3 regions of the Ectobacillus sp. JY-23 genome follow, and region 2 is predicted to be linked to each of the others. Evidence: riboswitches for the same ligand, from Rfam matches in the RefSeq annotation. Region 2 holds a riboswitch; each other region holds the start of a gene.
What was found. A riboswitch is a leader RNA that binds a small molecule or an ion and turns the genes downstream of it on or off. The one in region 2 is predicted to bind S-adenosylmethionine.
Positions count from the first base shown of each region.

Region 1: it holds a riboswitch for S-adenosylmethionine, as region 2 does, so the genes downstream of both, MUG87_RS12115 (bifunctional O-acetylhomoserine aminocarboxypropyltransferase/cysteine synthase) here and MUG87_RS07720 (methionine ABC transporter ATP-binding protein) in region 2, are expected to answer to the same signal.
Region 3: it holds a riboswitch for S-adenosylmethionine, as region 2 does, so the genes downstream of both, MUG87_RS03480 (LLM class flavin-dependent oxidoreductase) here and MUG87_RS07720 (methionine ABC transporter ATP-binding protein) in region 2, are expected to answer to the same signal.

Region 1 is NZ_CP095462.1:2,342,665-2,353,254, reverse strand. Features, by position in the region: gene MUG87_RS12125 (S8 family peptidase) at 47-1,282, shown strand; gene MUG87_RS12120 (DUF6944 family repetitive protein) at 1,315-2,085, opposite strand; SAM riboswitch class I at 2,323-2,425, shown strand; gene MUG87_RS12115 (bifunctional O-acetylhomoserine aminocarboxypropyltransferase/cysteine synthase) at 2,691-3,992, shown strand; gene metA (homoserine O-acetyltransferase MetA) at 3,973-4,878, shown strand; gene MUG87_RS12105 (homoserine dehydrogenase) at 5,077-6,372, shown strand; gene thrC (threonine synthase) at 6,369-7,430, shown strand; gene thrB (homoserine kinase) at 7,427-8,350, shown strand; gene MUG87_RS12090 (SGNH/GDSL hydrolase family protein) at 8,490-9,299, shown strand; gene MUG87_RS12085 (ABC transporter ATP-binding protein) at 9,296-10,213, shown strand; gene MUG87_RS12080 (ABC transporter permease) at 10,206-10,590, shown strand, end outside.
Region 2 is NZ_CP095462.1:1,477,963-1,488,552, reverse strand. Features, by position in the region: gene MUG87_RS07780 (helix-turn-helix transcriptional regulator) at 1-225, opposite strand, end outside; gene comGA (competence type IV pilus ATPase ComGA) at 441-1,493, shown strand; gene comGB (competence type IV pilus assembly protein ComGB) at 1,471-2,508, shown strand; gene comGC (competence type IV pilus major pilin ComGC) at 2,521-2,820, shown strand; gene comGD (competence type IV pilus minor pilin ComGD) at 2,807-3,256, shown strand; gene MUG87_RS07755 (hypothetical protein) at 3,315-3,548, shown strand; gene MUG87_RS07750 (competence type IV pilus minor pilin ComGF) at 3,532-3,954, shown strand; gene comGG (competence type IV pilus minor pilin ComGG) at 3,959-4,318, shown strand; gene MUG87_RS07740 (shikimate kinase) at 4,315-4,806, shown strand; gene MUG87_RS07735 (YqzE family protein) at 4,850-5,053, shown strand; gene MUG87_RS07730 (hypothetical protein) at 5,616-5,843, shown strand; gene MUG87_RS07725 (hypothetical protein) at 5,922-6,068, shown strand; SAM riboswitch class I at 6,204-6,309, shown strand; gene MUG87_RS07720 (methionine ABC transporter ATP-binding protein) at 6,380-7,393, shown strand; gene MUG87_RS07715 (methionine ABC transporter permease) at 7,383-8,048, shown strand; gene MUG87_RS07710 (MetQ/NlpA family ABC transporter substrate-binding protein) at 8,063-8,890, shown strand; gene MUG87_RS07705 (YqhG family protein) at 9,167-9,961, opposite strand; gene MUG87_RS07700 (DEAD/DEAH box helicase) at 9,948-10,590, opposite strand, start outside.
Region 3 is NZ_CP095462.1:662,469-673,058, forward strand. Features, by position in the region: gene MUG87_RS03455 (tubulin-like doman-containing protein) at 1-581, opposite strand, end outside; gene MUG87_RS03460 (vWA domain-containing protein) at 597-2,657, opposite strand; gene MUG87_RS03465 (ATP-binding protein) at 2,821-4,065, opposite strand; gene MUG87_RS03470 (ZIP family metal transporter) at 4,164-4,889, opposite strand; gene MUG87_RS03475 (ATP-grasp domain-containing protein) at 5,001-5,963, opposite strand; gene MUG87_RS03480 (LLM class flavin-dependent oxidoreductase) at 5,980-7,029, opposite strand; SAM riboswitch class I at 7,102-7,204, opposite strand; gene MUG87_RS03485 (hypothetical protein) at 7,283-7,942, opposite strand; gene MUG87_RS03490 (ATP-binding protein) at 8,112-9,338, opposite strand; gene MUG87_RS03495 (hypothetical protein) at 9,494-9,826, shown strand; gene MUG87_RS03500 (class I SAM-dependent methyltransferase) at 9,884-10,590, opposite strand, start outside.

The DNA of each region.
Region 1 (10,590 bases), 860 kb from region 2:
ATACCTTGTACTAAAGACATGTTTGATTGAATAAGGGAGGATATTAATGAAAGAGAGCTTTGAATTTGAGGACAAGTTTGATAAGGCACTCCTAAGAGAAATAAGTGAAAATGAAAAAAAAGACGCTACATCGCCTGCAATTATTCCTGTTATTATACAGATTAGCAAGGATTCTTCTGTGAAAAAATTACAAGATTTAATTATGTTAAGGCCTGAAGAAAAAGAAGGGTTAAATATTATTAATCTGAAGTTAATGGCTGCGCAATTATCTATTAAAAGCTTAAGACAATTAGCAAGATTAAAGGATATAGAAAAAATTTACTGCGATTATAAAGTAAGTACGAATTTAAATATAGCCACAGCAGCAGTGGGGGCGAATTTTACTAGAAACACGTTTGGATTGACAGGCTTGAATGTAGGAATTGCAATTGTTGATACGGGTATTTATCCACACCCTGATTTTGTTACGCCTATCAATCGCATTGTCCACTTTAAGGATTTTATTAACGGTGCAACAGCACCATATGATGATAATGGTCATGGTACACATGTCGCGGGCTGTGCCGCTGGAAATGGGTCTATTTCGGGAGGATTATACACGGGGGTTGCTCCAGATGCTTCATTAATTGGAGTAAAGGTATTAGATAGTAGTGGAGGCGGCTCAGCTTCTACCGTTATTGCTGGAATTGATTATGTTATTCAAAATAAAGCACAATTCAATATCAAAATAATGAACCTATCGCTAGGAGGACCACCCACATTAACATACTCCGACGATCCTCTTGCGCGCGCTGCTGCATTGGCTATAGATGCAGGTATTTTTGTTGTAGCTGCTGCAGGAAACAACGGAGCAGCACTTTCAGTTGATACCCCTGGCATTCATCCAAAAGTTGTAACCGTAGGTGCTATTGATGATTTGAATACAGCTAGCATTTCTGATGATGTAAAAGCACCTTACACAAGTAAATCCCCTACAATAGATGGTTTATTAAAACCAGATTTATTTGTGCCAGGCAGTAATATTACGGCTGCTTATTCACCCAATTCTACACTTGGTTTGCAAAATCCAGGGGCTATCGTGGGTGGTACGTATATTACATTATCGGGAACATCCATGGCTACGGGAATTTGCTCTGGAATGGCGGCTTTAATTTTGCAGGCATATCCCCCGTTTTCACCGGAGAAGGTCAAGCTAACGATGCTGCAAAGCTTACAGTCTTTTACTTCTGTACGTGAAGGATATCTATTGATGCAACAAATTTTCAAACTATTGTTATCATGAAAATAGAGAGTATCTCCTATGGAGACACCCTCTTATTCTTCAGACGACTCTTCTTTATCATCTTCCTTTTGTGTATCTTTTATTTCTTTTTTATTCTTTTTATCCACGTCTGATTTCTCACTTACCTCCTGTGTTTCTTCTTGAATTTGACCAACTAGAGATAGGACAGACCCGACGGCTTGCACCCAGCTACCTACGAATATAATTGTTTCATTGCGATCCATTATAAGTAAGCCATTAGGTCCAATCTCTTTTTTTGACTCTTCTTTCGTATCCACCCTCTTCTCCTTGTCAGATGGATCTTCTTTATCAGAAGAAGTTTCTGCTTCTCCCTCTTGATTTTGCTCCTGTTGTTCTTCTCGAAGCTGCCGGATACCCCCAATTGCTTGCAGAGAATTTCCGATTGCTTGCAGTAAGTTTCCTATAATGTTAAAGTTTTGCCCTGCTGCCGTAGGGTCTTCAAATTCATCCCCAAGTGCAGTCAATCCCCCTAGAGCTTGTAGCCAATTTCCAGTTATAATTGCCCTTTGGCCAGCATCTCCGTCCCGATCTAATAGGATACCGGCAACAACAGTTGAATTTCCAGTGGCTTGTATTTCATTGCCTATCTTTTCTAAAGATATGCCATCTTGTCCGTCAGCTTCTAGTGCGTTACCTGTTGCTTGTAGAACATTGCCGTATAGGTCAAGATTACTCTTTAGACCATCGCCTAAAAAAGGAAGCGGTGTACTACCGATAGCCGCGGTGATAGTACCTATGGCAGCTATCGCGGCTCCGAATATTTCTTTAAATTGATTGCTCATAAGCCATGCGTCCATTCTGTTTGTTGTCATCGTATTATATTCAAGATAGGGAATGAGTGATTGTAAAAAATTATTATGTTAAAAAAGTGACCTTAATAAAATAACTTTATGTGATTTACAATATGTGTTTAGAACACGTTGAAAAAGTCTTTGATAATTAAGGTAAATAATTTTAAAAATCAAAAAAATAATTTGACTTTTCTGTGATTTGTATATAAAATCAAGCTAATTTCATACGTCTTATCAAGAATAGGTGGAGGGATCAGGCCCAGTGAAACCTTAGCAACAGCCGGTAACGGAATTGTGCTACATCCTGCAGAATAATGCTGAAAGATAAGAGAAGTATGGTCGAACGTGTAATAGGACTGCTTCTTTTGCCTTTGGGCGAGAGAAGCAGTTTTTTATTTATAGGCTGTGTTAAAGTCTGATGTTTCTAATTGAAACTTGTTGATGAGAGTGAAGGGGTGAGACTAAGAGAGTCAAGGGGAGACATCGCAGGCTCATAGCGCTGAGGAGACTCTTTAACTGTCCGCTGAAAGCGAACCCCTGCGGAAATCAACAACAAACTTGAACAGAGCTATTTTATATCAGAGAGGGTGTTTGAAATGGGAGAGCAATGGAAGCAAGGGACAATTTGTGTGCAGGGCGGATATACACCAAAGAATGGAGAGCCACGTGTACTGCCATTATATCAAAGTACAACTTATAAATATGATACACCAGACGACTTAGCAGCTCTGTTTAATTTACAGGCGGAAGGCTATATCTATACGCGTATTGGTAACCCAACTATCAATGCGTTTGAGCAAAAGTTAAGTCAACTGGAGGGCGGCGTCGGGGCAGTAGCTACCGCGTCCGGTCAGGCTGCCATTATGCTGGCGATTTTAAATATTTGTAACGCAGGAGATCATCTTCTTTGCTCATCCACAGTTTACGGAGGCACCTTTAATTTATTTGGCGTGAGCCTACGTAAGCTCGGCATTGAAGTTACTTTTTTTGATCCAAACCTACCTGCGGAAGAAATTGTGAAGCTAGGCAAGCAAAATACAAAGCTTGTATACGGAGAAACGCTTGGAAACCCGGCGATGAATGTACTTAACTTTGAAGAGTTTACAAAGGCAGCAAAGGAGCTTGATGTACCACTAGTGATTGATAACACACTGGCAACGCCTTACTTATGTCAACCTTTTGCCCACGGTGCTAATATTGTCGTGCATTCCACAACAAAGTACATTGACGGTCATGCCAGCTCTCTTGGAGGAATTGTGATTGATGGCGGTAATTTTAACTGGGATAACGGAAAATATCAGGAACTGGTTGAACCGGATGCCACGTATCATGGTGTACAGTACGTAAAAGACTTTGGTGCCGCAGCTTATATTGTAAAAGCGCGCGTACAACTGCTTCGCGATTACGGAAACTGTATGAGTCCGTTTAATGCATACATCAGCAACATTGGCCTCGAAACGCTCCATTTGCGTATGGACCGCCATAGTCAAAATGCGCTAGAGATTGCAAAGTGGCTTGAGAAGGATGAACGCATCAGCTGGATTCATTATCCAGGTCTCGAAAGCAGTACGCAGTATAGCTTGGCGGAAAAATATTTGAAAAAGGGCGCTAGTGGTGTACTAACATTCGGGGTAAAGGGTGGTGCAAACGCAGCGAGGGAGTTTATTGAACAAGTAAAACTAGCGGCACTTGTTACACATGTTGCAGATGCGCGTACATCGGTCATTCATCCTGCCAGCACAACGCATCGCCAGTTAACAGAGCAGCAGCAGCGCCTCGCAGGTGTGACACCGGATTTAGTCCGCTTATCTGTGGGAATTGAGGATGTGGAGGACTTGATCGCAGACCTCAATCAAGCGTTATCAGGAGGTAAGCAATATGCCCATTATCGTGGATAAGGATTTGCCAGCTCGTCAGGTTCTCGAGAGCGAAAATATTTTCGTGATGACAAAGGAGCGGGCAACGACGCAAGATATTCGGGAGTTAAAAATCGCCATTCTCAATTTAATGCCCACCAAACAAGAAACGGAGGCGCAGCTATTGCGTCTGCTTGGAAATACGCCCCTTCAGGTTGATGTACACTTGCTTCATATGGAATCTCACCATTCCAAAAATGTATCGAAGGAGCATTTAACTAGCTTTTATAAAACATTTCGCGATATCGAAAATGAACGCTTTGATGGCTTGGTCATCACTGGTGCGCCTGTCGAGACACTTCCTTTTGAGGAGGTAGATTACTGGGAAGAGTTAAAACGAATTATGGAATTTTCAGTGACAAATGTCACTTCTACGCTTCATATTTGCTGGGGGGCACAAGCAGGTCTTTATTATCACTATGGGGTGCCGAAATATGACTTACCTCAAAAAATGTTTGGTGTGTTTGAGCATGAAATAAAAGAGCGCAACCTGCCGCTGCTTAGAGGGTTTGATGAACGTTTCTTTGCCCCTCACTCTCGTCACACAGAAGTACGTGCAGTAGATATTGAGAGTGTTGCTGATCTGCATGTGTTGGCGTGTTCAGAAGAAGCTGGCGTCCATCTTGTGGCAGATAACGCCGGTAAGAATATCTTCATTTTGGGGCACAGTGAATATTCGAGAGATACGTTAAAGAAAGAATATGAGCGCGATATCGCGAAAGGTATACCTATTAACGTACCTAAAAATTATTATCCGCACAACGATCCAAATCAAGAGCCGTTTGTGGCTTGGCGGAGTCATGGAAATTTACTTTTTTCAAATTGGCTCAATTATTACGTCTATCAAACAACGCCTTATATCTTGTGATAGGTTGAATATAAGGTTGCAAAAAGGCAGCAATGACTGCCTTTTTATATATACTTTTCTTGAGATTTAAATGAAGTGTATTTGAAAACGATTACTATACGCAAAGTGATTTTTTATATTCTGAATGTTCAAAAAACATTGTTTTTAAAATATACAGCCTATATAATTGCAGATAAATAAACGAAGGGGTGGGGAAAGATGGTTGAAATTAAAGTAGGACTACTAGGTCTTGGAACTGTTGGCAGCGGGGTAGTCAAAATTATTGCATCTCATCAAGATCGCTTGGCTCATCAAATTGGCTGTCCTGTTAAAGTTGCGAAGGTGCTTGTGCAAAATCCGGAAAAAGAAAGAGATGTCGCCATCAATCCTGCCCTGTTAACAACGGATGCAGATGAGGTTATAAATAGTGAGGAAATTGATGTCATCATTGAAGTAATGGGCGGTGTAGAACAAGCAAGACAATGTATACTGCAGGCGCTGCGAAATGGGAAGCATGTTGTGACTGCAAACAAGGATTTGATGGCTCTGTATGGAACAGAGCTGCTTGCGGTTGCCAAAGAGCATAAATGCGACCTTTTTTATGAGGCGAGTGTTGCGGGAGGTATTCCGATTTTAAGAAGCATTGTGGACGGTTTTTCATCCGATCGCATCACAAAGATGATGGGGATTGTAAACGGTACAACAAACTTTATTTTAACGAAAATGTCTAACGAAGGAAAAGCATATGAAGATGTATTAAAAGAAGCGCAGGACCTCGGCTTTGCGGAGGCTGATCCAAGCTCAGATGTGGAAGGTCTAGATGCGGCACGAAAGATGACAATCTTAGCAACACTCGGGTTTTCAACAAATGTGGAGCTGGCGGATGTCAAGGTTAAGGGAATTACATCTATCACGGAAGAGGATTTGGCATATAGCCGTGATCTCGGTTATACGATGAAGCTAATCGGGCTTGCAAAGCGGGATGGCAATAAACTTGAGGTCAGTGTAGAGCCAACTTTATTGCCGAATAAGCACCCGCTTTCTTCCGTTCAAAATGAGTTTAATGCTGTATATGTATATGGAGAAGCTGTGGGGGAAACGATGTTTTATGGCCCGGGTGCGGGAAGCCTGCCAACTGCGACGGCTGTCGTATCCGATCTTGTCGCAGTTATGAAGAATATGAGATTAGGTGTAACAGGAAATAGTGCGGTGTCCCCGCAATATGAAAAAGTTTTAAAAGAAGATCGAGAGGTTCTGGCTAAGTACTTCCTTCGTTTGCATGTGAAGGATGAAGTGGGTGTGTTTGCTAAAATTACCTCTTTGTTTTCTTCCTATGATGCTAGCTTTGAGAAGATTATTCAAATGCCACTTGAAGAAAAAGGCGCGGCTGAAATTGTCATTGTAACACATCGTGCGACGCTGGAAAACTATCAAACTCTTTTACATAAGCTAGAGGAGCTAGATGCGGTAAAGTGTGTGAAGGCAAGCTATCGAATTGAAGGTGACAGCAAATGACATGGAAGGGATTATTAACGCAATATAAACAATATTTACCGATTACAGCCGAAACACCGCTTCTTACACTTCACGAAGGCAACACACCACTTATTCATCTGGAAAAGCTTTCAAAAGAATGGGATATAGAGCTATATGTCAAAGTAGAGGGGGCGAATCCAACCGGATCCTTTAAAGATCGCGGCATGGTCATGGCCGTTGCAAAGGCTAAAGAAGCAGGAAGCAAGACAGTGATTTGCGCCTCTACAGGTAATACCTCTGCTTCTGCCGCTGCTTATGCGGCACGCGCTGGTATGAAATGTATTGTTATGATTCCCAATGGAAAGATTGCGTATGGGAAGCTAGCCCAAGCTGTTATGTACGGAGCGGAAATTATCAGCATTGATGGCAACTTTGATCATGCCCTGCAGATGGTACGCAAGCTGAGTGAAGAGGCACCTGTAGCACTTGTAAACTCAGTTAACCCGTATCGTTTGGAAGGGCAGAAAACGGCTGCCTTTGAAATTTGCGATGCGTTAGGGCAGTCCCCAGATGTATTAGCAATCCCTGTGGGCAATGCCGGTAACATTAGCGCATACTGGAAGGGCTTTACGGAGTACCATGAGGAAAAAGGGACGGGGCTGCCGCAAATGCGCGGCTTTCAGGCATCCGGCGCGGCGCCAATTGTACGCGGCTATAAAATTGAAGAACCAGAAACAATTGCGACTGCCATTCGCATTGGTAACCCAGCAAGCTGGGATAAGGCTGTCAAAGCTGCCATTGATTCACAAGGTAAAATTGATGAAGTAACAGATGAGGAAATCCTTGCTGCGTATGAGTTGCTTGCGCAAGCAGAGGGCGTTTTTGCCGAGCCAGGCTCCTGTGCGTCCATCGCAGGGGTTCGCAAGCAGATTGAGCGCGGCGAAATTCCAAAGGGCTCCCGTGTCGTTGCCGTCTTGACAGGGAATGGCTTGAAGGATGCGAATACCGCAATTGATGTGAAAAACATAAAACCAATTGTACTTCCGAATGATGAAAAGGTTGTGTTTGCACATATTCAGGGGGCGGTGCTTCAATGACGCTTCCCATGTTTACGATACAAGTACCAGGCAGCACCGCTAATCTGGGGCCGGGCTTTGACTCAATCGGCCTCGCGATTAATAAATATCTACAAGTAGATGTATATTCCTCTGACTCCTGGCTTTGCGAGGCAAAGTCAGCGATGCTGGAGGGAATCCCGAAGGATGAAAGTAATTTATTGTTTCAAACGGCGCTTGCCGTCGCTGCCGAATATAGCGTAACCTTGCCATATTGTCGCTTAGAAGTGACGAGTGATATTCCGCTGACGCGCGGCCTTGGAAGCAGTGCTTCTGCTATTATTGCGGGTATTGAATTGGCAAATACACTTTGTAGACTGAATATGACCATGCAAGAAAAACTGGATATCAGTTCGATTATGGAAGGACACATGGATAACGTCGGTGCATCGCTTTACGGTGGTCTTGTTGTTGGAACATACGATGGACAAAAGGCTATGCTTGTTCATCAGCAAATTGATCAACTGGAGCTTGTCGCTATTATTCCTTCCTATGAGCTTAAAACATCAGATGCCCGCAGCGTACTTCCTGCCACGCTCTCCTATGCGGAAGCTGTCCAAGGCAGCGGCGTCAGCAACCTGTTAGTGGCTGCTCTGTTAAAAGAAGATTGGTCTCTGGCAGGAGAAGCGATGAAACGAGATTTATTTCATCAGCCGTATCGTGAGTTGTTCGTCCCGGAGCTCAGAGCACTGCGCGCCATGCCTGAGCATCCTGATATATACGGATACGCATTAAGCGGAGCTGGGCCTGCAGTTCTTTGTTATGTGAGAAAAGGAGCGGCTGCCTCCATACAAGCAGAACTCAGACCCTACTTTTCGGATTGTGTTGTAGAGGTGCTACAAATTGTGAATGAAGGTAGTAAAGTTGTTATACATTATGATGAGACAATTCAAAGCTCATAAACGCATTATTTTGTAAGGTTTATTGTTAAAAAATTCATAACTATAAAAAAGTTAGGGTTCATAAGACCCTAACTTTTTCTTTTGCGAAAGCGTTTTGATATAATGTGTGCAATTACGTAAAGAGAAAGATGGTGTATGCATGAGACCTGGTGTTATTAAAGTACTTCTTGCCATTACAGTGGCATCCTTTATCTTGTTTGCCTACGGATTTGTGACAGGGGTCCAGGATGTACTGCAGCCGCGCGCCTCTAATGTGCCGAAGCAGGCGGAAGTCAAAATCAAGACAAAGAAAAATGATACCCTTCAAATTGTGAGTTTGGGCGACTCTCTTACAAGAGGAGTAGGAGATAAAAACGGAACGGGCTATATCGGGCGTGTGAAGGAAGGTCTACAGGAGGAGTTTGATCAAAAGACAACTTTAACGAACTTAGCTGTAAGCGGTGCGAAGGCTCCGGATTTAATGAAGCAGCTTTCTGACAAGGGTGCCCGTTACACAATTGGGCAGGCGGATGTCATCGTATTAACAATTGGCGGAAATGATCTTTTCCCTGGCTGGGAAACATTAGTTAATACTGATTTTACACAGTACCGTCCAGACACAGAGACATTTCAAGCGAATGCTAAAACAATCTTGACGAAAATTCGTGAAGTAAATCCAGATAGTCCAATCTTTTGGATAGGCTTATATAATCCATTTGAGGATATTCCGGAATTAAAGGGAACATCACGTATCGTCGCGGACTGGAATAGCTCTTTAGAGAAAACGGCATTAGACTATGAACGTGTGTATGTAGTGCCGACGTTTGATTTATTTCAAAGTAGTGGAACAAAGCTACTATACTCCGACCATTTCCATCCAAACGAAGCGGGATATGCATTAATGGCAGAGCGTCTTTTGCACAATATGACAACAAAACTGGATGTAGCTAAGAACGGAGGTGCAGAATGAGTACGGTATTGGCGGTAGATGGGTTAAAGAAGGTAATCGGTAAAAAAACGATTGTGGAACATATCTCTTTTGAAGTAAAATCCGGCGAGGTGTTTGGCTTTTTAGGACCAAATGGCGCCGGCAAAACAACAACCATTCGTATGCTAGTAGGTCTGATTAAGCCAACAGAAGGTCGAATTGCCATTGGCGGTTATGATGTGAGGCTGGATTTTCGCCAGGCGATGAAGCAAATTGGCAGCATTGTAGAGAATCCAGAATTATATACGTACTTAACGGGCTGGGAAAATCTGAAGCAATTTGCGCGCATGCTTGGTGATGTGACAGATGAAAAAATCATGGAGATTGTCAAGCTGGTTCATTTAGATCAGCGCATTCATGATAAAGTAAAAACGTACTCACTTGGAATGAAGCAGCGTCTGGGTATTGCCCAGGCCTTGCTTGGCGATCCCCAGCTATTAATTTTGGATGAGCCGACAAATGGGCTTGATCCAGCTGGTATTCGCGAGCTACGGGAGTTTGTTCACAACCTTGTGAAAGAGCGCAATATCAGTGTATTTATCTCGAGTCATTTGCTAAGTGAGGTACAAATGATGTGCGACCGCGTTGCTATTATCAATCACGGTAAAATGATTACAGTTTCTACTATTGATGAGCTCATTAAAAAAGCAGCTGATAAAGTGGAATGGATTGTTACGCCAGCAGAAACAGCGGAAAGTATGCTGCTTGCGGATCCTGCAATTAGCGAGGTTACTCGTGATGGAAATATCGTTGTATGCCGCATGCCTGTCCATATGATTAGCGCATATAATAAAGCTTTTATTGAGAAAGGTGTAGAAGTACAAGGCGTGCGCGAGGTAGCGGTAACACTGGAAGATTTGTTCATGCAGTTGACTGGAGGTGGAAGCAATGCGTGAATTTTTTAACCTTGTATACAATGAATCAGAAAAAATCTATCGCAAAAAACGTGTTTTTGTAATCGCATTAATTTTAGTTGTGCTCATTCCCATTTTCGTATACGCGCAGTTTAAGCAGGTAGAAACAACAATCAAGCGTCTCGGGACATCAGACTGGAAGGTAGCACTGCAGCAGCAGATTGTGGATACGCAAAACAGGCTCAACAATTCCCGCTTACCAGAAGAGTGGAAACAGTGGCTCCAAGTAAGTGTGCAGCAGCAGCAATACTATCTCGACAATGATATCAACCCGAATGCACCAGGTGCGCCGACGTTTGTTCGTGCATTTATCGAGCAAGGCATCACGCTCTTTATTCCGCTTCTTGTGATGATTGTTG
Region 2 (10,590 bases):
TATTCTGCTTGGACGTCCTCCTTTTCCTGTTTTTTGTGTATCAGAAACAAGCATGTGAACATCTTCAAGTTTTGTAAGATGCAAGCGTGCTACATTTGGGTGAACGGCAAACGCATCAGCAATTTCTTGTACAGTTACGTCTCCGTGTTTTTTAGAAACATATTGATAAATATAATAACGTGTTGGGTCCGCCAGCACGTTCGTAATTTTCAAAGCTTGATCCATTGCTACTACCTCCTTAAATAGGCATAATACTATTATAATATAGAGTACAAATACGATAGAAAAAATTTACAAACTTTCATCAATTGTTCAAAATTGTAGTTCCTTTTATTGTGAATATTTATGGATTTTGCTTGTAATGCCTATTGTAAAAGCTTGTTTTATACATTTTTCCCTCTACTTTATTTGTGATATATATAGAGAGAGGAGGCGATGCCATGAGTACAATTGAACAATTTGCTGATACAGTTATTAAGGAGGCGTTTGAGTTAAAAGCATCTGATATTCATGTGATACCGAGACAGCGTGATGCTGTGATTGAAATGAGGGTAGATAGAGATTTAATGCAAAAGCACGTGATTGCAAAAGCATTTGCAGAAAAACTCATTTCACATTTTAAATTTTTAGCTTCTATGGATATTGGCGAAAAACGAAAGCCGCAAAATGGCGCTCTGGAAGTCAATACTCACTATGCGAATCTTCATTTACGTTTGTCCACACTTCCCACACTCAATCAAGAAAGTTTGGTAATTCGGGTTCATCTGCAAACAGCCACTAAACCCCTATCCCACCTTTCGTTATTTCCAAACTCAGCTAAAAAACTTCTTTCACTTCTTCATTATTCACACGGATTAATTGTATTTACAGGTCCTACAGGATCTGGAAAAACGACAACCATGTATTCTCTCCTGCATACCGCACAACATACCTTAAACCGTAGAGTAGTAACACTTGAAGATCCTATTGAAAAACGTAAAGATGGAATGCTCCAGATTCAAATTAATGAGCGTGCTGGTATCACATATGCGAGTGGCTTAAAGGCCATTCTTCGTCACGATCCCGACATTATTTTGGTAGGGGAAATCAGGGATGAGGAAACAGCAAAGGTAGCAGTGCGTGCAAGTTTAACAGGTCATCTCGTTCTGACTACATTGCATACAAATGATGCGAAGGGAGCTGTTCTTCGATTATTAGACTTTCACATTACGCATGCTGAGGTAGAGCAAGCTCTTCTTGCTGTAGCTGCGCAGCGTCTTGTAGAAATACCGTGCCCGTTTTGTCGAGAAAAGTGTTCTCCCCTTTGTAAAAAGATGCGTAAAGTCCGTCGTTTAAGTGTATATGAGCTGCTCTACGGAAAAGACTTGGAGCAAGTTTTATTGGAAGCACGAGGAATAAAGGGAACGTATAGCTATCCAACACTACAAAAAATGATGCAAAAAGGCTATGCGCTTGGCTTTGTAGAAGCTGATGATCTTCAAAGAGAAAACTAAGTGGAGTTTACACGAACAGGCTGAGTTGCTTCGGCAACTTGGTGGATTGCTCGAGAAAGGCTATGCCCTTTTACATGCGCTGGAGTTTTTGCAGTTGTATATGCATGAGAAGCGGAAGCAACAACTAGAGCATGCAATCCAGGAATTGAAAACGGGCAGCAGTTTGTATGTTATATTTCGTAATTTGCAATTTCATTCTGATTTGCTAGGATATATGTTTTATGCTGAGCTACATGGTGACGTTGTCTTTGCCTTGCAACAAGGTGGAAAGATTTTGGAAAGAAAGCAACAGCATATCAAAAAAATAAAAAAATCTTTACAGTATCCACTTATGCTGCTGTTATTTTTGCTTGCTATGGTATGGGTATTTAACGGTGTGTTGGTTCCTCAGTTTTCCCTGCTTTATAGTTCTATGCAGTCTTCTTCCTCTTTATCAGATTATATTTTCAGAGTGTTGCATCTGTTACCTTATGTTTGTTTGGGATGTGTATGTTTAGGTGGGCTCGGTGTCGTTGGCTACTTTGCATTTATAAAAAAAGTGACCCCACGAAGGCGTATGGACATCTGGCTAACCATTCCTGGCATTAAAGATTTTGTTATGTCCTTTAATTCTTACTATTTTGCAGTACAAATCAGTAGCTTACTACAAGGCGGATTATCGGTACGTGAAGCATTCATATTAATGGAAAAACAGCCACATCACCTGTTTTTTCAATGTGAGGCGAAGGTGATGATAAAGATGTTAGCAGAAGGTGAAACACTTGAACGTATGTTAATGCAGCGCTCTTACTATGAACCAGAGCTAGCATATATTGTATCTCATGGTCAAGCCAACGCCAGTTTAGCAGAGGAATTGGGTGCATACAGCGAACTTGTCATAGAGAAGCTTGAGAACCGTTTACATCGTTTCATGATGATCATTCAGCCCATGTTGTTTTGCTGCATTGGTATTATTGTTGCTCTAATGTACTTGGCGATGATGCTACCTATGTTTCAAATGATGAATTCTTTATAGGGAGTGAAGTATATGAGTGAGAAAGGCTTTACCTTATTGGAGATGCTTTTAGTATTAGTTGTCATTTCTGTGCTATTGCTCTTAATTATTCCAGGCGTTGTCCAGCAACGAGAGGTTGTGAATAATAAGGGATGTGAAGCATTGGTAAAATCTACGGAAGCACAGGTGCAGGCGTATCAACTTGAAAAAAACACATGGCCAACAGTAGCACAATTGGTCGACGGGGATTATATCTCTACCAATAAATGTCCGAATGGTAAGGTTATTGTTGTAAGTGATACAGGGGCAGTTACTTTAAGTGATACGGAGTAAAATTAGTAAAATGCGGCAGGGCTTCACGTTTTTGGAGACCCTGCTGGTATTAAGTATAGTATCTATATTGCTCATAGTGTCATTCGGGTTATATCCCAAGTACGAAGCAAGAGTACTTGAGCATTTTTTGGAGCAATTGCAAAAGGATATTATGTTTATGCAACAGACGGCCATGAGCCATAATATACGGCATCGTCTGCACTGGTTTCCTTCTGACTCGCGTTATGTAATTACCGGTGAAGGAACGGTAGCCGTATTGGTGCGGAATTACGATACAGATATCCAAGTTCGCTTTGAGACGCTGTCACTTCCGCTTATTTATAGTGCGAACGGCAATATATCCAGAGGAGGTACCATGTATGTCTCCTACAAGAAAAGCATATATAAGGTTGTGTTTCAGCTCGGAAAAGGACGATTTTATTACAGTCCGATCTGACATGGGTACTACATTGCTTGAAATGCTCGCCGCGCTTAGTTTATTAATGGGGCTATGCATGATTGTATTTCCTCAACTTATACTGGTGCTGCGAGAGAGAGAGCAGGTGAAGCAACACTATTACGCCTATGCAGCGTTGCATAATGAAGTATTTGCGTATTATCAAAGTGTACCGATGATACAGGAAAAACAATATCGAATTTTTTGGGATAACAACCAAAAAGTGTGTGTAAAGTGGGGGGAGCGGCAAGTGCAAGAAAAGGAGATATGCACATATGTCAGTCAGGGGTGAACAAGGATTTACTTTGTTAGAAATGATAATGTGTCTTTCAATATTAAGTCTGTTTTTTGTCATTGCACCTCCGTTGTTTCATGTGCAATCCAAACAAACTGCTCCGTTTAATGAATTGGAATGGTTGTTGTATATAGAACAATTACAAATAGAATTTCGAGAAGCGCAAGGTGTACAAGCGTGTGATAGACGACTTGTACTTACAGATAAAACTGGCAACGTAGTTTCTCATACCATGCAAGGCATAAACGTAATTCGGAAAGTGGGAGACAAAGGGCACGAGGTGGCGCTACAGCGCATAAAACGTATCAGCTACATATGTTACCCTACATATTTAATTGTAACAGCCGAGGATCATGGAGGGCAGATACATACAGGTATGGTAACAACATTCCGAAAGGAGTGATGATGTGGAGGAACGCGGGTTTGTAATGCCAGCTACGATTGCTTTCTCTTTTATATTACTTGCCTTGCTTATTCATCAAGCTAATATTTTGCTAATGGAGAAGCGGTTTTATCAAGAGGGAGAGGCACTATTGACATTAGATATAATCATGTACCGAGCGCTTGCTGATTTACATACCGATATTGCTGATGGTCATGTAAAAGATATTTATGTATACGAAGAAGGTGAAGTAACCTTTGCAGCTATTGATTCTTCAAAATACAGAGTAGAGTGTCGGACCAAACAAAATCACGTATATAAAGCGGTTTTCAGCTATAATAAAGAAACAAAGCAGATTTTAAATTGGTCGGAGGAACGAATATGAGATTGTATTTGACAGGCTTTATGGGAGCTGGAAAAACCACAATTGGTAAGGCACTAAGTAAGGAATGGAATATGCCGGTTGTCGACACGGATGAATTGGTTGAGCTTTTGACCGGTAAAGCTATACGTGATATTTTCCATGAAGAAGGAGAAGAGAAATTTCGGCAATATGAAACTGCAGCACTGCAATCTATTAAAGAAGATCATGTGATTATCACGACTGGGGGAGGTGTGGTACAAAAACAAGAAAATCGTGAGTGGATGTTAACGCACGGAACAGTATTATATGTATACTGCGATGTTGAACACATCTTCAATCGGTTACATGGAGACACATCAAGACCATTATTAAAAGATCGTAGCGCATTTATTGAGCTTTTTCAAAGCAGGCAAGAGTACTATAAACAAGCGCACTACCACATTGATACGACTGGGAAACGTATTGAACACATTGTAGAGGAGCTTACATCCTTGATTAAAGAAAGGTGAAGCCGGACATACTGGGAATATCATTGTAAGTGGAGATGATAGTATGTCTATGAATGATTATATTAAGTTTATGACGCAACAGTTTGTATCTTATATGGATAGCCCTAAGGAAGAAAGAAAAGAAAAGCGGCAACAAAAGAAAACTCAAAAAGAGCCGTTTTTAAATCGTTGGTTCGGTGTTCTACCGTTAGGTGTAACTTTATTGTATCGCAAAGCATCTGATAAGCAGCCTAAAAAGCAAGCATAAAAAACACCGGATAACGGTGTTTTTTATATGAACTTTTACATATATTCATAACAAACAAGGAGGCCTTGATATGCAAAAGAAACCAAGTATTTGGTTATGGGCTTTTTTAAGCTTAAGTATTGGCATTGTAACGGGATGGATAACATTCATCATGATGATAGCACTACAAGCTATTCATAAATAAATGTATATTGGTATGGATTAACGAACTAATGGTAATGTAGGCTAAACGATGAATATTTTGAGGAGCATATAGTTGATAAGACCATAGACATTCAGTTAGAGGCTCTTAGGCGTTCACTCTTATGTCATAGAAATGCTAATTGTCCTTTCATGGTTTCATAGAAAAGGGAAATTCTGTGTAAAAATAAGTGAGAAACAGTAGTTTTTGTAGGGAAAGATAATAAAAGTCAGATAATTGTCACAAATTAACGAAAAAAACATATAAACATTATGTCAATATTGTTTTATAATATTACACATACACTAAATACAACATATAATATTGTGAAATTTATAACATGCATAAAAATGAAAACGTTATCAAAAAAGGAGGGAGATTATGAGTAAGTTCTTTTGTAATAACCATTCTTCCAATGTAGAGGATTCAAAGTTGATTGCGTATGCCGAAGCAATCTATGGAAAAAGTGGTCGTTCTGTACTTGAGAATTTATTGGCAAAAGCATCAATTCGCTTGCGTGATAAATATCCGCACGAATCTGATGAGCAAATTGCTGTAATGGCCAATCGAGGCTTGTATGATATGTTAAGTCGCTATGTAGAAGAGTAGTTAACAACTGACCTTCTCTTGTATAAAATGCCAACGATAGCATAAGCTACAAATAGTTTACATGAAGGAGGTGTCGCAATGAGCAACGGAGCAGGAGGTTCTAAAAAAAACGAAGAAAATGATGCGAACCACGTAAGTGCCAGAACAAAGGCGCAGCAAAAGCGCATGACTGAACATCAGCAAAAAGAACATAATAATGGTCGCAAATATAATGGTAAAATATGAGTCATTGACAAGTGTCAATGACTTTTTTCTTTTCTAGCTTCATAAAAGGTAGGCGATTTCTAAAGTGATTTAAAAAATATAGTGTTGACAGGTTGAAATTTAAGATGTATTATTCAGACTAATTGAAAAATAAATTACTTATCAAGAGAGACCGAGGGATCAGGCCCAATGACGTCCGGCAACCACCGTAACTGGAAAGGTGCCACTTCCTGCAGAATGTACTCATTCTGAAAGATAAGTCGCGACTATAGTTGACGATGTCTCTTTCGAATGAAAGAGACTTTTTTTATTGTGTTAAAGGGGGACAAGATGTGATTGAGATACGTAATCTTACAAAAGAGTATCAGACGAAAAAAGGAACTGTAATAGGAGTAGATCGTGTTTCTTTACAAATTCACAGCGGTGAAATTTTTGGCATTGTCGGTTATAGCGGCGCGGGAAAAAGCTCATTGCTGCGTTGTTTAAACCTGTTAGAACGCCCTAGTGCTGGACAGGTACTGATAGATGGAGTTGATTTAACAGCCCTACATAAAAACCAGTTGCGACAAGCACGGCTTAAAATAGGAATGATTTTTCAGCATTTTCATCTTATCAGCTCGAAAACGGTTTATGATAATATTTCGTTTTCTCTAAAGGCTGCAGGAAAAAGCAAACAAGAAATTGAGAAAAAAGTAACTGAATTGCTTCATTTGGTAGGCTTAGCAGATAAGAAGGACGTATATCCAGCACAGCTTAGCGGCGGTCAAAAGCAACGTGTGGGTATTGCAAGAGCGCTTGCTAATGATCCATCTGTTTTACTGTGTGATGAAGCTACATCAGCGCTTGATCCAAAAACAACCAAAAGTATTTTACGCCTACTAAAGGATATTAATCGTGAGTTAGGTATTACGATTGTTCTGATTACACATGAGATGGATGTTGTTAAAGAGATATGTGATCGAATGGCTGTGATGCAAGATGGAAAAATCATAGAAGAAGGGTCTGTATATGAATTATTTGCGAATCCGCGTGAAGAATTGACACAGCAATTCATTGACAGTGTATTACAGTTTGAGATACCAAAGCGAGTATTAGAACATTGCAAAGGCACCATCATTAAAATCCAATTTCAAGGCTCAATTGCAGAAGAATCGGTTGTATCAGATGTGTTTCAGAAGTTTCGTGTGCAAGGAAATATTTTGCACGGGAAAATTGAATATATACAAGAAACACCACTTGGTATTTTTGTGATGGAGTTAATTGGCGATGCTTCAGAAGTAAGGCAAGCAATTGCTTATATTACAGCTAAAACGAAGCGATTGGAGGTAATGTATGATGCCGCTTGATAGCTTAATAGAAATTTTACCAGATTTAAATAAAGCATTTTTCCAAACGTTGTATATGGTTAGCATTTCATTGGTTGTAGCCATCATTGTGGGATTGCCACTAGGCGTTTTGTTATTTGTGACAGATCGAGGCTTATTTTTAGAAAACATTCCTGTCAAAAATGTGGTAGGTTTTGTCGTTAATATGGTTCGATCAGTCCCCTTTATTATTTTGCTTGTAGCACTCTTGCCATTAACGAAGTTAATCACAGGAACGACAATTGGTCCGACAGCTGCTTCTGTTTCCTTGTCTGCTGCTGCCATTCCGTTTTTTGCTCGGATCGTAGAAACGGCATTGCGAGAGATTGATAAGGGTGTCATTGAGGCTGCTGTTGCTGCGGGGGCAACACCGTGGATGATTATTAAAGATGTGCTGCTACCGGAAGCGCGCCCTGGGATTTTACAGGGTGTGACACTAACAACTATCAGCTTGGTCGCATACTCCGCAATGGCAGGTATTGTTGGTGGTGGTGGTGTGGGTGATTTGGCTATTCGCTTTGGTTATTACCGCTATGATAATGCAATTATGATTACAACAATCATTATACTGATTTGCTTGGTACAAATTATTCAAATTGGTGGCGATCGTTTAGCGAAAATACTAGATAAGAGATAAAGGAGAGATACACAATGAAAAAATATATGATGATATTTTGGGTATTCCTAGTAGGGATTTTAGCTGCATGTGGAGGAGAAACAACAACGAAAGAAGCAGGAACATCCAAAACGATAAAAATTGGTGCAACAGCGGGACCGTATAGTGATATGGTAACAAAAGCAATTAAACCGCAGCTTGAGAAAAAGGGTTACAAAGTGGAGGTTGTGGAGTTTAGTGACTATATTCAACCCAATAAAGCGTTGGCAGAAGGTAGTATTGATGCAAACTTATTTCAACACAAAATATATATGGAAACATTTGCGAAACAAAATAATATGCAGTTATCAGAAGTAATTGTTGTACCGACTGCACCAATGGGCGTATACTCAAAAAAATTTAAGTCATGGAAAGAAGTAAAGGATGGCAGTACCATCGCCATTCCTAATGATCCTGTTAATGCAGCACGTACATTAACGATGCTACAGAGTGAGGGAATTATTAAACTGAATGCGTCTGTAGATCCGTTAAAGGCATCTGAAAAAGATGTAACAGAAAACAAAAAGAGCTTAAAATTCCAACCGATTGAAGCTGCACAATTGCCAAGAGCTGTAGAAAGTGTTGATTTAGCAGCTGTTCCAGGCAACTTTGCATTGGCAGCTAAAATGAATTTATTGGATGCTATTCAATTGGAAAAAATGCCTGATTTATATCGCAATCGAGTGGTGGTTAATACGAAAGATTTAGAAAAAGCAGTTGCTAAGGATTTAAAAGAGGCTGTTGAGTCTAAAGAATTTGACGCAATCATTGATAAAGAGTTCAAAGGCTTTGGGAAACCGGAGTGGATGGTAAATCGTAAGTAGTGGAGAGCAGCGCCTTTGAAGCGCTGCTTTTACTATAGATAGAGGTGATGAAGGTGGAATGGAAGTTACGGATGTACTAATCGTATGCCACAAAGGGGACTTGAAAGTTTGCAGCGACAATTTTTAGAGCACAATCCTCTGAAAACGTCTTTATCCCAATTGAGAAATTATATGATGCATCTGCCCTTCTAAATAAGTTCACCCATGTGATAGGGCTTATAAATGAAAAAGCAATGCCTGTGCTACAGGCATGCTAAGTAGCGCCATACTAAGACGCTACTGTATGTACCGAGGTGATAAATAAAATAACCCTGCATTAATCACTTGCATAACGATTTGCGGCTCGTACTGTTCTTTGAGCGCTTGTTTTTCTACTTCAAAGCTATCGGGTAGCTCTTCCTTATCCTCATAAAACTTGTGAAGTAGCTGTAAATCGTGGTTCCAACGCTTTCTAGCTTCAGTTGCCCACGTGTGATCTTCCTGGGAGATGATTGATTTTAAAGCCTCTTCCACCCGTTTTATGCCGCTTTGTGGCTTAATGATGGGACTGAGTGTAAAGCAAAAGTCAGGGATTTTCGGTGTAAGCGGAACCTGCTGCAATGTTTCATGAAAATTGTTCACCATCGTTCCTGTTAACAGATGAAGACCGAGTGAATACAGCGTATCTTTTTTTCTATCACATTGATACGAGACCTTTATATTTACACCAAGCCATGGATGTAGAGGCGTTTGTTGCCCTTGTGCGTGTACACGTTCATACATACGTATATAAGAGCCTAGATTTCGTGACACGCCAAAAATTTGATGTAAACGAGGCGAGCCATAGTGAATAGGTTCGCCCTTCAAATCTTCGGGAGCTTTATTTTGATCTGTGATAAATGTAAGGCGCATTGGATTTGGTACGCCTCCGGTTTTCTCTAAATAATGCCAATAAAACGGTCTGTTCATGAGCAGTTTGTCCATTTCAATTGTAAGCTGCACATCTAGATGATAATCTGTTTGCGCGAGAACTTCACAGTGGTTAGCAGTAAAAAAACGATGTAAGTAGTGATGAATTTCATGTTGCTGCATAGCGATCAACTCCTGTATCGTGACGTCGGGCAAAGTCAATAATAGATGTCAAATTATCCATTTTAATGCGAATTTCTCCATCGCTTTTGGCATGGGCAAAAATGTCTTGAATGTGATCTTCAATATTTTTCATATCAATACGTGTCAAGATTTCATCTAATTCACCAATCACACGCTCAAATAAATCAATTTTTTCATACAAAAGTTTTAAAATATGCTCTTCGACCGTATGCTTTGTCGCCATATTGTAAATATGAACATCATTTTGTTGACCAAGGCGATGAATACGGCCGATGCGCTGTTCAAGACGCATTGGGTTCCAGGGTAAATCATAATTAATCATATAGTTACAAAACTGGAGATTGATACCTTCTCCACCGGCTTCTGTAGCGATTAATACTTGTGCATGGTTTTGGAAGAGCTCTTTCATCCAATCTTTTTTTCCACGCTTAAATCCCCCGCGGAATGGGACGGAAGAAATGCCATTTTGCTTTAAGAACCATTGTAAGTACATTTGTGAAGCTCGGTATTCCGTAAAAATGACCACTTTATCGTCAATCTCTCTAATGATTTCTAAAATCCGCTTTGCTTTTGAATTAAAAGGAATGCTATTAACGTGGTTCATTAAT
Region 3 (10,590 bases), 820 kb from region 2:
TTGGCACTGATTGTTCGTGTTTTTACCAAGGCGTCCGGAAGTAAAAATGCTCCTCGTATAATAATGTTATTATGCTGTAATTTTTTTCGTAACATCTCGCGTAAATACAGGGCAGTCTGCAGATACATCCCCGATCCTGTACCACCTGCAAGCGACGTGATAATAATAACCCGAACACCATATTCAGTTGTGTCACTGGTAACCGGAAAAATCCCCTCAATCTCTTGCCAAAATGCGGTCAATTTATCATCTTTCATCGCAGCACGCAAGGCTAAACGCGAAATAACGCGCAATTGTCCTGCCCCTTCGGTAAGCGGCTTATCTAAAATAGTTGGGTCTTCCGGAAACCAATCTGTAATAGTCGGATCCTCCGCAATATACTCGCGCGGCGTTTTACTAGAGCTCGTTTGTGTGACAAACTTTTTGTTCCCAAACCGCCCTACCGTATTGATATCTGTATCAAACACATGCATTGCCACTTTCTTACGACGCTCTTTTGGGATTTTCCCGTATACACGATGCGTAATGGAACTTCCGATCCCACCTAAACCAATTAAAATCGTCGGAACTTGCGCATTCATACTCTTCATCCCCCCCTAATCACATTCATACCAATATGTTTCTTTTCCATAGCCGCGATCTACGATGATGGTTTCGTTCGGATATAAAGTTCTATGCTCAGTACCAATCTCATCTTGTTGCAAAAAAGACCCGTCTATCACCATCCCTTCCACTTGACATTCCCTCGCTATTAAAACTGCTTTCGTCCCTTTTCTAGCCACAAAAGTAACAGATTGGACTGTTCGACGTTCAGCTCGGTACGGTATCCCGAGCTTCCACCAAGGCCCTCGCAACACTTCAGGTTCCGCTTTATGAATCCACTCATCTGATAAAGACTGATCTAATTCATACGAAACAAGAGCACGTCGATGAAACCTCGGCTTGACAATCCATCCAACAATTACAAACATTAACATCATAAGTGCCAATATACTCGGAATAACATATTGCAACAAAATATGGTAACGTTGCCACATGGATGTGTTTTCTACAGTGAACGTTACAGACTGCGACACCTCTCCGAATTTCGGATGTTTCATTGTAACAGTTGCCTCTGCGATTCCTGTTTCAGTGAAATTAAAAGTATTTGAATATAGCGGGCGCAAATAGACATGTATTTTTTCATTATGAAGCAATTCATAGCGAATATTTTTGTTCAGGCGAACTTGGTATGAAACGTTTTTCAGCTCTTCCTTTGTCATCGCTTTTCCGTTTAAAAGCGGTTGTAAGACAAGAGGCTTTGCATGCACGAGCTCCGTTACAGATTGCTTCCAATTTACGGTTTCTACGCGCAACGATAATTGTGGTTTAGATACCGCTTTAATTTGAAATTCCTTAGTTTGTTGATAAAAGCCTTTAATGTTCATACTGATGGAACCACGAAATGATGTAGCGTTCAACCGATACTGAAATGCTTTTCTTTCCTCATTCCAGGTCATAGAACGTTGTTGTTCATCCATTGTAATATACGCAGCAAAATAAGAAGATTTTGTCGGCAATTCCTCTGGTTTTGCTTCTATAATGAGCGGATCTCCTGTATATACCTCTCCATTTGCTTCTCTAAGTGTATTTTCTTTTTCTTTATATACAGTAACTTTATAATCTAAATCCGGTTCTACTAATACTCTTGTATCAGGAGGCGGTGGCTGCTCTAATATAATGTCATACGTGCCTGGTTGGATAACTTTACGAGTATAGGATAAGTGAGTGATATATCCTTGAATTAGCGTCTGCGGTGTTTCTATTCCATATGAATCTACCTTTTCAAATGGACTTGTTTTTACACGTGCATTTTGTTTAGTCCCCTGTTGTACAAGTGTTATTCGTCGCACTGGAAACGGTGAAGTAATCTTCACATGATTATCTTTTATCTCTGTTTTCACAGCATCTTCTACATGAGAAAACGGATCACGGTTAGCGACTAATGCTGCTGCCGCATTCACACTATTTATAATTCCAGACTCTCCATCTGTTGGAAGCACAATCCCTTTAGTCGTATCCTGCCAAATTTCTTTAAATGTATTAACTTGTTGTTTCTCTATTTCACTAAGATGTGATTCCACTGTAATCAATACTGTGTGTATAGCGACTTGCTTTTGATCCATTTCACTTTTAAAGTTGCGCAGTGTACTTGCAATCCTCTTTTTATTCCCTTCATACTGCGGATTATTGGGATCTTCCAATTCATTAAAGGCTCCATCAGTCAGCACAATCAACCACAGTTCCTCAGCACCCTTCCCTGCTTGACGTTTTAATGCTTGAATTGCTGTTTCAACAGACTGAAACGGGGTGTTTTTATAATTACTCCAGTTACGTATGCTGTGTATTTCAGACTGCCTGTTAGTAAGCGAAACAGCGATTTCCTTATCTGGTGTGCTCATAGGAACATAAGAAAATATATCATTTTCATAAAGAAGACCCACAAAACTTTGCAATGCATAACTTGCGTACATCCAGCGGTTCATAGTACGCATACTTCCCGAGTCATCGTATACCAATACGACCGTTCTTTGCTTTTGTTCTCCTTTTACCACGTTAGGCGTCCACATCAGAATAAGAAGCAACAGCGCACATGTGGCCATCAAGTGTTTTCTCATATGCTGAAGCCACCTTTACACGAGGATAAGCATAGACAAATTCCTATGCTTCATCATATGAGAAAAAAAAGTTGATATGACTTGTATTTGTGTCAAGCTTATTTGTTTACATAATATAATTATTGTATATAAAGTAAAAAAGCCTTGCATAACAGTGCAAGGCTCACTTCATTTCTATAATAGGTAATCGAATCGTAACTTCGGTTCCAAAACCCGGCTCACTTTTGTATGATATTTTCCCCTTCATCATCTCAATAATTCGAATGGAAACAACAGTTCCCAAGCCTGTTCCTGTTTCTTTTGTACTGTAGAATAACGTACCAATGCGAGACAACTGTTCCCTATTCATTCCTTTACCTGTATCTTTAATTTGAATGTACGCATTATGATTAGCTACATATAAACCTATGCTCACTGTTCCGCCACTCTCATTGGCTTCAATCGCATTCTTGACAATATTAATAAGCGCTTGCTTAAGTTGATCACGGTCCGTTTTCATTCGGGCATTGGACTGAAACGCTCTTGTTAAACATACATCTCTACCCAGTAACAGAGGATCTAATATTTGCGCTACTTCTTCTAGCAAATCTGCAATAGAAAACGATTCTACTTTTTTAATCTCAGGCTTGGCAAAAGTCAGATAATCACTAATAATTGCTTCGGCACGATTCACTTCACTTAGTATAATAGGCAAATACGTAGGATTCACCTGCTTCTCTTGCTCCATCAGCTGTAAAAAACCCTTGACTGCTGTTAATGGATTTCGTACTTCATGCGCAATCGATGCAGCAAGTTCACCCAATGTATTTAATTTTTCCGTACGCTGCATTTCAGCCTTTATACGCATTCTTTCTAGATTCTCTTCAATTAACATGGCTGCGAAACCGATTGCAATAATTTGGATTAGATTAAACAATGCATAATCCCACAATACTTGGTGGTTGGCCAAACTGCTATTCAAAACATAAAAAGCGATGATTGTGAATGCTATACAAACTGCACCCATGCTGCCAATTACAATCATACGCACTCGCTTTCTCGCTTTTTTACGTTGAAACACCAATGAAAGGAAATACGAAGTTGTAGCAATCAAAAGTACGCCTCCATAAGCCACTTCAAGTGTCTCACCACCTAATGAACCTCTAACAAGTAATACAACCATACACACAATGCCACCGGCAATTGGACCACCATATAACATGGACAACGCAATCGGGACATATCGTAAATCCCAATACATTCCGTGGCTAAAGTAAGAAACATATACACATAAACCCGCTGCGACACCATGTAATACCCCATACACACATGGCGAATTGCCAAGACGCCATTTTTCAAAAAAAGCATGGTGAATCAAAATGGGTGCTAAGATAATTAAAATATGCAATAGCAACTTCTCAGCTAACATCGTTCGCCTCCCATATTTCAACATACTTTCGTATTCGACAACATCATTGAAATTTCCTTTCAAAAAAGGGGTATTCAGAACTTTATTCACTATTTTTGTCAACGGATGAAATGTGTTAGTGCAATCATTGTTAAGAGACCGCCAATAAAGGAGAACGTGGCAGAACGTTCGTTTCCATCCCCATGACTTTCTGGAATCAATTCTTTATACACCACAAACAACATCGCTCCTGCCGCAAACGCCAGTCCATACGGAACAATCGCGGAGAATTGTCCGGCAAATGAAATACCGATGATACCAAAGGCAAGCTCCAATATTCCTGTAGAAGCCGTACACAATAAAGCATATATTGGTTTTACGCCGTGCGATACTAAATAAAGGGCGACCAGAAACCCTTCTGGTACATTTTGCAGTCCAATCGCAAATGAAACCAATGGTCCTAAATCAGCTACATGACTACCGTAACTCACACCTACTGAAAGGCCTTCCGGTATATTATGAAAAGCCATCGCAATTAAAAGTAAGGGTTGGCCGCCTTGAAACGGATGTTCTTTCCTTTCAAGCTCTATGTGTGGCAGACAACTATCCAGAAAAGTCAGTGCAATCGTTCCAAGCAACACACCAATAGTCAGCACATATATATTTGATAGTTTCATAGCTGAGGGGATTAATCCATAGGTAGAAGCCGCTACCATAATCCCAGCTGTATATGCCAGTAATATATCACGACCTCGATGCGAAATATGCTGTAAAAACATAGCAGGAACTGCCCCCGCTATTGTACAAAGCGAAGATATAATACTGCCTGTATACATCGGATCCATATAAACCTCCTCAATCGTATCTGTTACAATATATGTACAAGCCGGGCTGACATGTCTATCAAACACAAAAAAGATCTTCATCATCTGACAAAGATCTCTTCACTATATCTATTACGAAAGAGTAGTTACACTGTTTGGATGGTACTTTTGCAGTTCACTCTGTAAAAACCTCGCAACTTCAAGCATTCCATATACACCTGCCACTGCTTCAGCATCAGAATTATAGTTTGTATTTGTATTAATGTCATACGTGTAAATAATTCCGTTTGCATCGCGTATAAACTCAATGCCGGCTACGCTGATTCCGTTAGCCGCAAGCACGTTTTCATAGCTTGCAATAACATCTTCCTGAAAATCGTTTATTATTTGAAACTTTGGCTTTGTTTCTACTTCCTCTCCTACAGGGCAGAATAAGTCTCCAATTTGACAAGCATCTGCAGGGCACAATTGGAATCCTTCTGTTGTATCGACACGCACGGCATAAACGAACTTGCCCCCTACAAATTCACAGCGTGTAATATAAGACTCAGGCGAATGGATATATTCTTGCACCAATGTGATGCCATCAACAGGTTCTTCAAACGCTTGACTTTCCACATATCTCTGCAGTGCTTCCACACTTTGAAACAACTGCACACCAAGACCTTTACCAGCGCGATTATGCTTTGTAATAAAAGGACATCCATCAAAGCGCTTTGCCGCTTCTAAAATTTGCGAACGACCTACCGCAACAGCCGTTTTTGGTGTTCGTACACCATGCTTTTCAAGCTCAAGATACTGCAGTACTTTACTAACCTCTAGAGAAAGCGCACGGCTGCCATTATATACTTTACGACCATGTGCCTCTAACCAATGCAAAACGGCTGCTGTATATTCCGGTGCATAACGATGTCCCCTTGTATGTGCAGATGCGCTCATGCGACTAAAAAAGATACCTTCAGGTGGCTCCGTTGATAAATCAATACAACCTTCATTGAGATGCCATTCTTCATAAGGTAGTTTCAACTCTTCCAATCGCTTTGTTAAATGCACTGTCCACTCACTGTTTTCGTGAATTACATAAATTTTCCCCATCATTTCCACTCTCTTTCTATGTTGTAATCTGATTTCTTTTTCGTTCAACTAACGGCATCACATGCTTAGCAAATCTCTCCATCTCTTCTAGTTGCGGTGAAAATTGTAGTAATAATAAGTCCACACCAGCTTGTTCAAAAGCTAGAATACGCTCTGCAATTTGTTCAGGTGTTCCAATTAAGTTAGGACGTAACCCACGATTAGAAACTGAGTAATCATATAGCTTTACTTGTTGTTCAAGCTGTGATTTGCTCACAAAATCGTCATATCCAGCGTATGCACTTCCAGTTTTTATATCTGTGATACGTTGTAGTTCTTCTGTTGCTTCCTCTTCTGTATCGCGGCAAATTACATATGCGGCCATACCAAAGGAATGAAATGCTTCCCTACCAATTTCTTGTCTGCGCGCCTTCATGTCAGCAATCTTTATGCTAACTTCTTCAGGTGTCCCTCCATGCATTACATACGCATCCGCAAAAGATGCAATACTTTGCTTGCCTTTTTCACTTTCCCCGCCCGCATACAAAATAGGATTCGGTCTTTGTACAGGTTTTGGAGCAAGCTTTGCATTTTCAATATGATAATATTTACCTTCATATGTAAAGGTTTCTTCTGTCCATAGCCCCTTTAATACATCTACAAATTCATTCGTACGCTCGTATCGTTCATCATGCTCTGAAAAAATACCGCCGTATTGCCTCGCTTCTTCTGCCCACCAAGCTGAAACCACATTCAGTGTAAAACGACCCTTGCTGATATGATCAATGTTGGCAGTCATTTTAGCTGCCACAGCTGGGTTATGAAACCCTGGTCGAATTGCAGTCATAATTTCAATCTTCTCTGTAACAGCTGCTAAAGCTGCAGCTGTCGTCCAAGCTTCTAATGAGTCGTGCTCTGGCCCTTTAATATCATTAAGATATAATTCAGCAATAAGAGTCGTATCATATCCCCAGCGCTCAGCTACTTGTGCTACTTCTTTTGCATACGCATAGGTTGGCGGCATATGTTCATAATCTACATTACGGAGCCACCCACCAAAAATCGGCATCCAAAATCCATATTTCATAGCAATCCTCCTTTTAGACGAAAAGCCTCTTTCTAAAGACAGAAAGAGGCTGAAATATACAAATACTTCATTCCCCTATCTTTCAAGCAGATGCTTGCTGGACTTGGCACGGTATTATAGTAAATCCGTTGCCGAGGCTTCAAAGGGCCAGTCCCTCCACCTCTCTAGATAAGAAAATAACGATATACAGTTGTATTCACAATTGTAAGGATTACTCGTATAAAAGTCAATGTAATTCCGAAAATTTATACAATTATTTCTTTTTTTGCAGACGGCGTTTTTTCCACCAAACGAACAGAATAATCAAAAATAATAGTCCTGTTCCAGCGGCTACGGCAAAGTTGCGTATACGAGGCACTTTTACTTCCATACGCAAATCGTTAACCTTACGTAAGCTCATTTTCCACTCCAGTTCTTTGCCGCCTTTAGCAATCTGCGTTGCATTAGACGATGACGCTCTAATGGGTAATATGACTCTCACATGAAGCAACAACTGTTTAGTAAGCTCATCTCCAATATAGTTCGCTGTCCAATCCGCGGCTTGGAACTTACGAGTAAACGTGTATAGAAAATCATCATACAAAGGTTGTAAATCAACCCTTGCACGTACGCGATACGTCGTAAAAAATAGAGAGTGTTTTTCTTCATACGAAACATGTAACATACGACTCTCTACACTGGCAGGAATACTTGTCGCTGCACTTCCTTGTAATTCACGCAATGAATGATAGTGACGCTTTGCTTCAAAGCCAAATTCTTTTTGACGATTAAACTCCTCTATCTGAAACCCTTGATTGCGAAGTACATCTTCCATAGACGAAAATGGATTTAAATCAGCTGTATAACGCTTTAACTCCTGTTTTAGCGCAAATTGAATTGTTGCATCAGCACTGCCATTTTTATGCACTCTCAAATTGGCTGTTCCTGTCGCACAACCTCCAAGAATGATAAAACATATCAATAAAAGTAGCCGGTATCGCATTTTAGACGCCCCTTTATCAACTTACAATACAGCTAAAAGACTGTTATTTGTATTGTTGCATTAGTATACCCGGTATTCTCTTGTTTTATGGGGGTGAAGATTATACTGTAGGTAACGTAATGGTAGCTTCTGTACCGACTCCTGGTTGGCTTTTATACATCAGTGTTCCGTTCATTGTGTTAATAATACGCAAAGAGACCAATGTCCCGAGTCCAGTTCCCTGGTCTTTCGTTGTGTAAAACAATGTTCCGATTCTTTTAAGCTGCTCGGTGGTCATCCCTTTCCCAGTGTCCACAATTCGAATTTCAACACCACTTTTTACAGCAGCAGTTGCAACAACTACACCTCCTGATGAGGTAGCTTCAATGGCATTTTTAATAATATTCAATAATGCTTGTTTCAACTGATCTGCATCGGTCTCAAGAAGTGGATTTGCCCCAATTTTAACTTGTAAAGAAATTCCTTTGTTCATAGCTAATGGTTCTAGCAATATACAAACCTCATTTAATACAATATCTAAACAAAAACGCCTTTTTTCTTGAAATTGTGGTTTGGCAAAATTAAGATAGTCGCTAATAATCTTTTCTGCTCGTTCTACTTCACTCAGCACAAGCGGCACATATTGATAATTTTCACCTTGCTTCATCATTTGTAAAAAGCCCTTCACTACAGTAAGAGGATTTCGTACTTCGTGAGCAATCGATGCCGCCAACTCTCCGAGTGTATTCATTTTTTCGACACGTTCCATCTCTTGGCGCATCACAATTCGTTCCACAATTCGTTCATGCATTAAAACAGAAGCAGTCATACCTAGCATCTGAATGAGCGCAATAGGTACTAAATCATCAGCCAGGCCACCTTTCCAGGATTTTGTGTTCCACATGTAAAACAACACGGTTAGGGTAGCAGAGAAAGCAGACCAAAAACCCATTAACACACCTATGATGATTCTGTGGTTTGATGGATGTTCATAAAATCGCTTTACGAACATAAAAGAAAACAACACAGATAACACAATAATACCTATACCATATAAAACAAGAGGACCACCGATTGCAATGCGCATACATATGACCATTAAGAAGGCGATTGTTCCTGCTTTCGGGCCTCCATACAAAAAAGCTACAATGATAGGGACATATCGTAAATCCCAATGAAACCCGTGGCTTACAAATGGAAATAACATACATAAACAGGCCGCTACTCCTTGAAGTATACCGCCGAGTATCTTTGATTTCTTCAATGAGTGGTGTTCTATAAATAACCCATAAAAAAACATCGGTGCCATAATAATTAAAATATGTAACAGTAATTTCTCAGCCAGCATCATCTATCCCCTATCTATCTATATCCCTCTAATACTATAAATTTTTACAGATAAATGCAATGCTTATACTTCTTTTTACTCATACATTCGAGATATTCACACAAGCAATGTTTGTCCTTTGTCATACTCTATCATGAGGTGAAAGGAGGTTTATAATGAACCGACAACAATGTTATCATCTATGCTGTCAATATAATGGCAGAGTTGTACGTATTCAAGACAAATCTGGTAACTATCATATCGGAAGGATTAAAAAGGTTTCCGATGATTCCGTTTGGATTGAGCCTGTTCGACAACGATATAATCGTGGCTTTGGCTATATTCCATACGATGAAGAAGTATATGGGTACAATGAAGATCGCAATCGCTATGGTTACGAGAGAAGGGATTGCCGCGGAAGATGTGACGATGACTATTATGGCGGTGCGTATGCACTTGGGTTAGGATTTATTGTGGGTATCGCTTTAGCAGCTCTATTCTTCTTTTAATGTTTGTTATTCGAACCGCATCTCATACAAAGAAGGAGCCTCATACAAGGTTCCTTCTTACTTTTGACATCGAAACACACGGTGTCCAAGTACATGGCCATACATAGCTAAAATCTTTTCATGTTGCTCCCATATTTCATAGAGAGATGGAGAAATATTTGCGGAGATATCCCATTCTGGTGTCCACTCATATTGCGCTGTTGCCACTGTGTCTCTGTGTATCACGTCCACACATTGAAAACCTTGCTTAGTAAAGTACTCATACCACTGTTGTTCTGTTAAATATTCTGCAGCACCGTATAATTGTCTAATATATGCGTATTCCTGGGCATGCAAAGGCCTTTCAACAGTCATCTCTGTACCCGCTACATAGCCTTGTTTTCGTAGCACCCGATATAGCTGTGATAATGTACGAGAGATACTAGTAAACGCTACAACAGACTCTGTAATAATAATATCAAAGCTTTCATCCGCAAACGGTAATTGTTCCGCATTGCCGTGTACCAATTCTATATTGACATTTTCTCGTAATATTCTTTGTTTGGCTTTTTCAATCATAACAGGATGATAATCCAGTGCTGTCACCTGACATCCATACTGTTTGGCAATATACACAGCTGTTTTGCCAGTGCCACAACCAAGGTCCAACACTTTTGTATTTGAGTTGAGCGGCAAAAGCTTTAATAATTGTTTTGTAAGAGCAAATCCGCCTGGATGTGCACTACCCACACCAAACAGGGCTAAAAAATCAATATAAGAATACA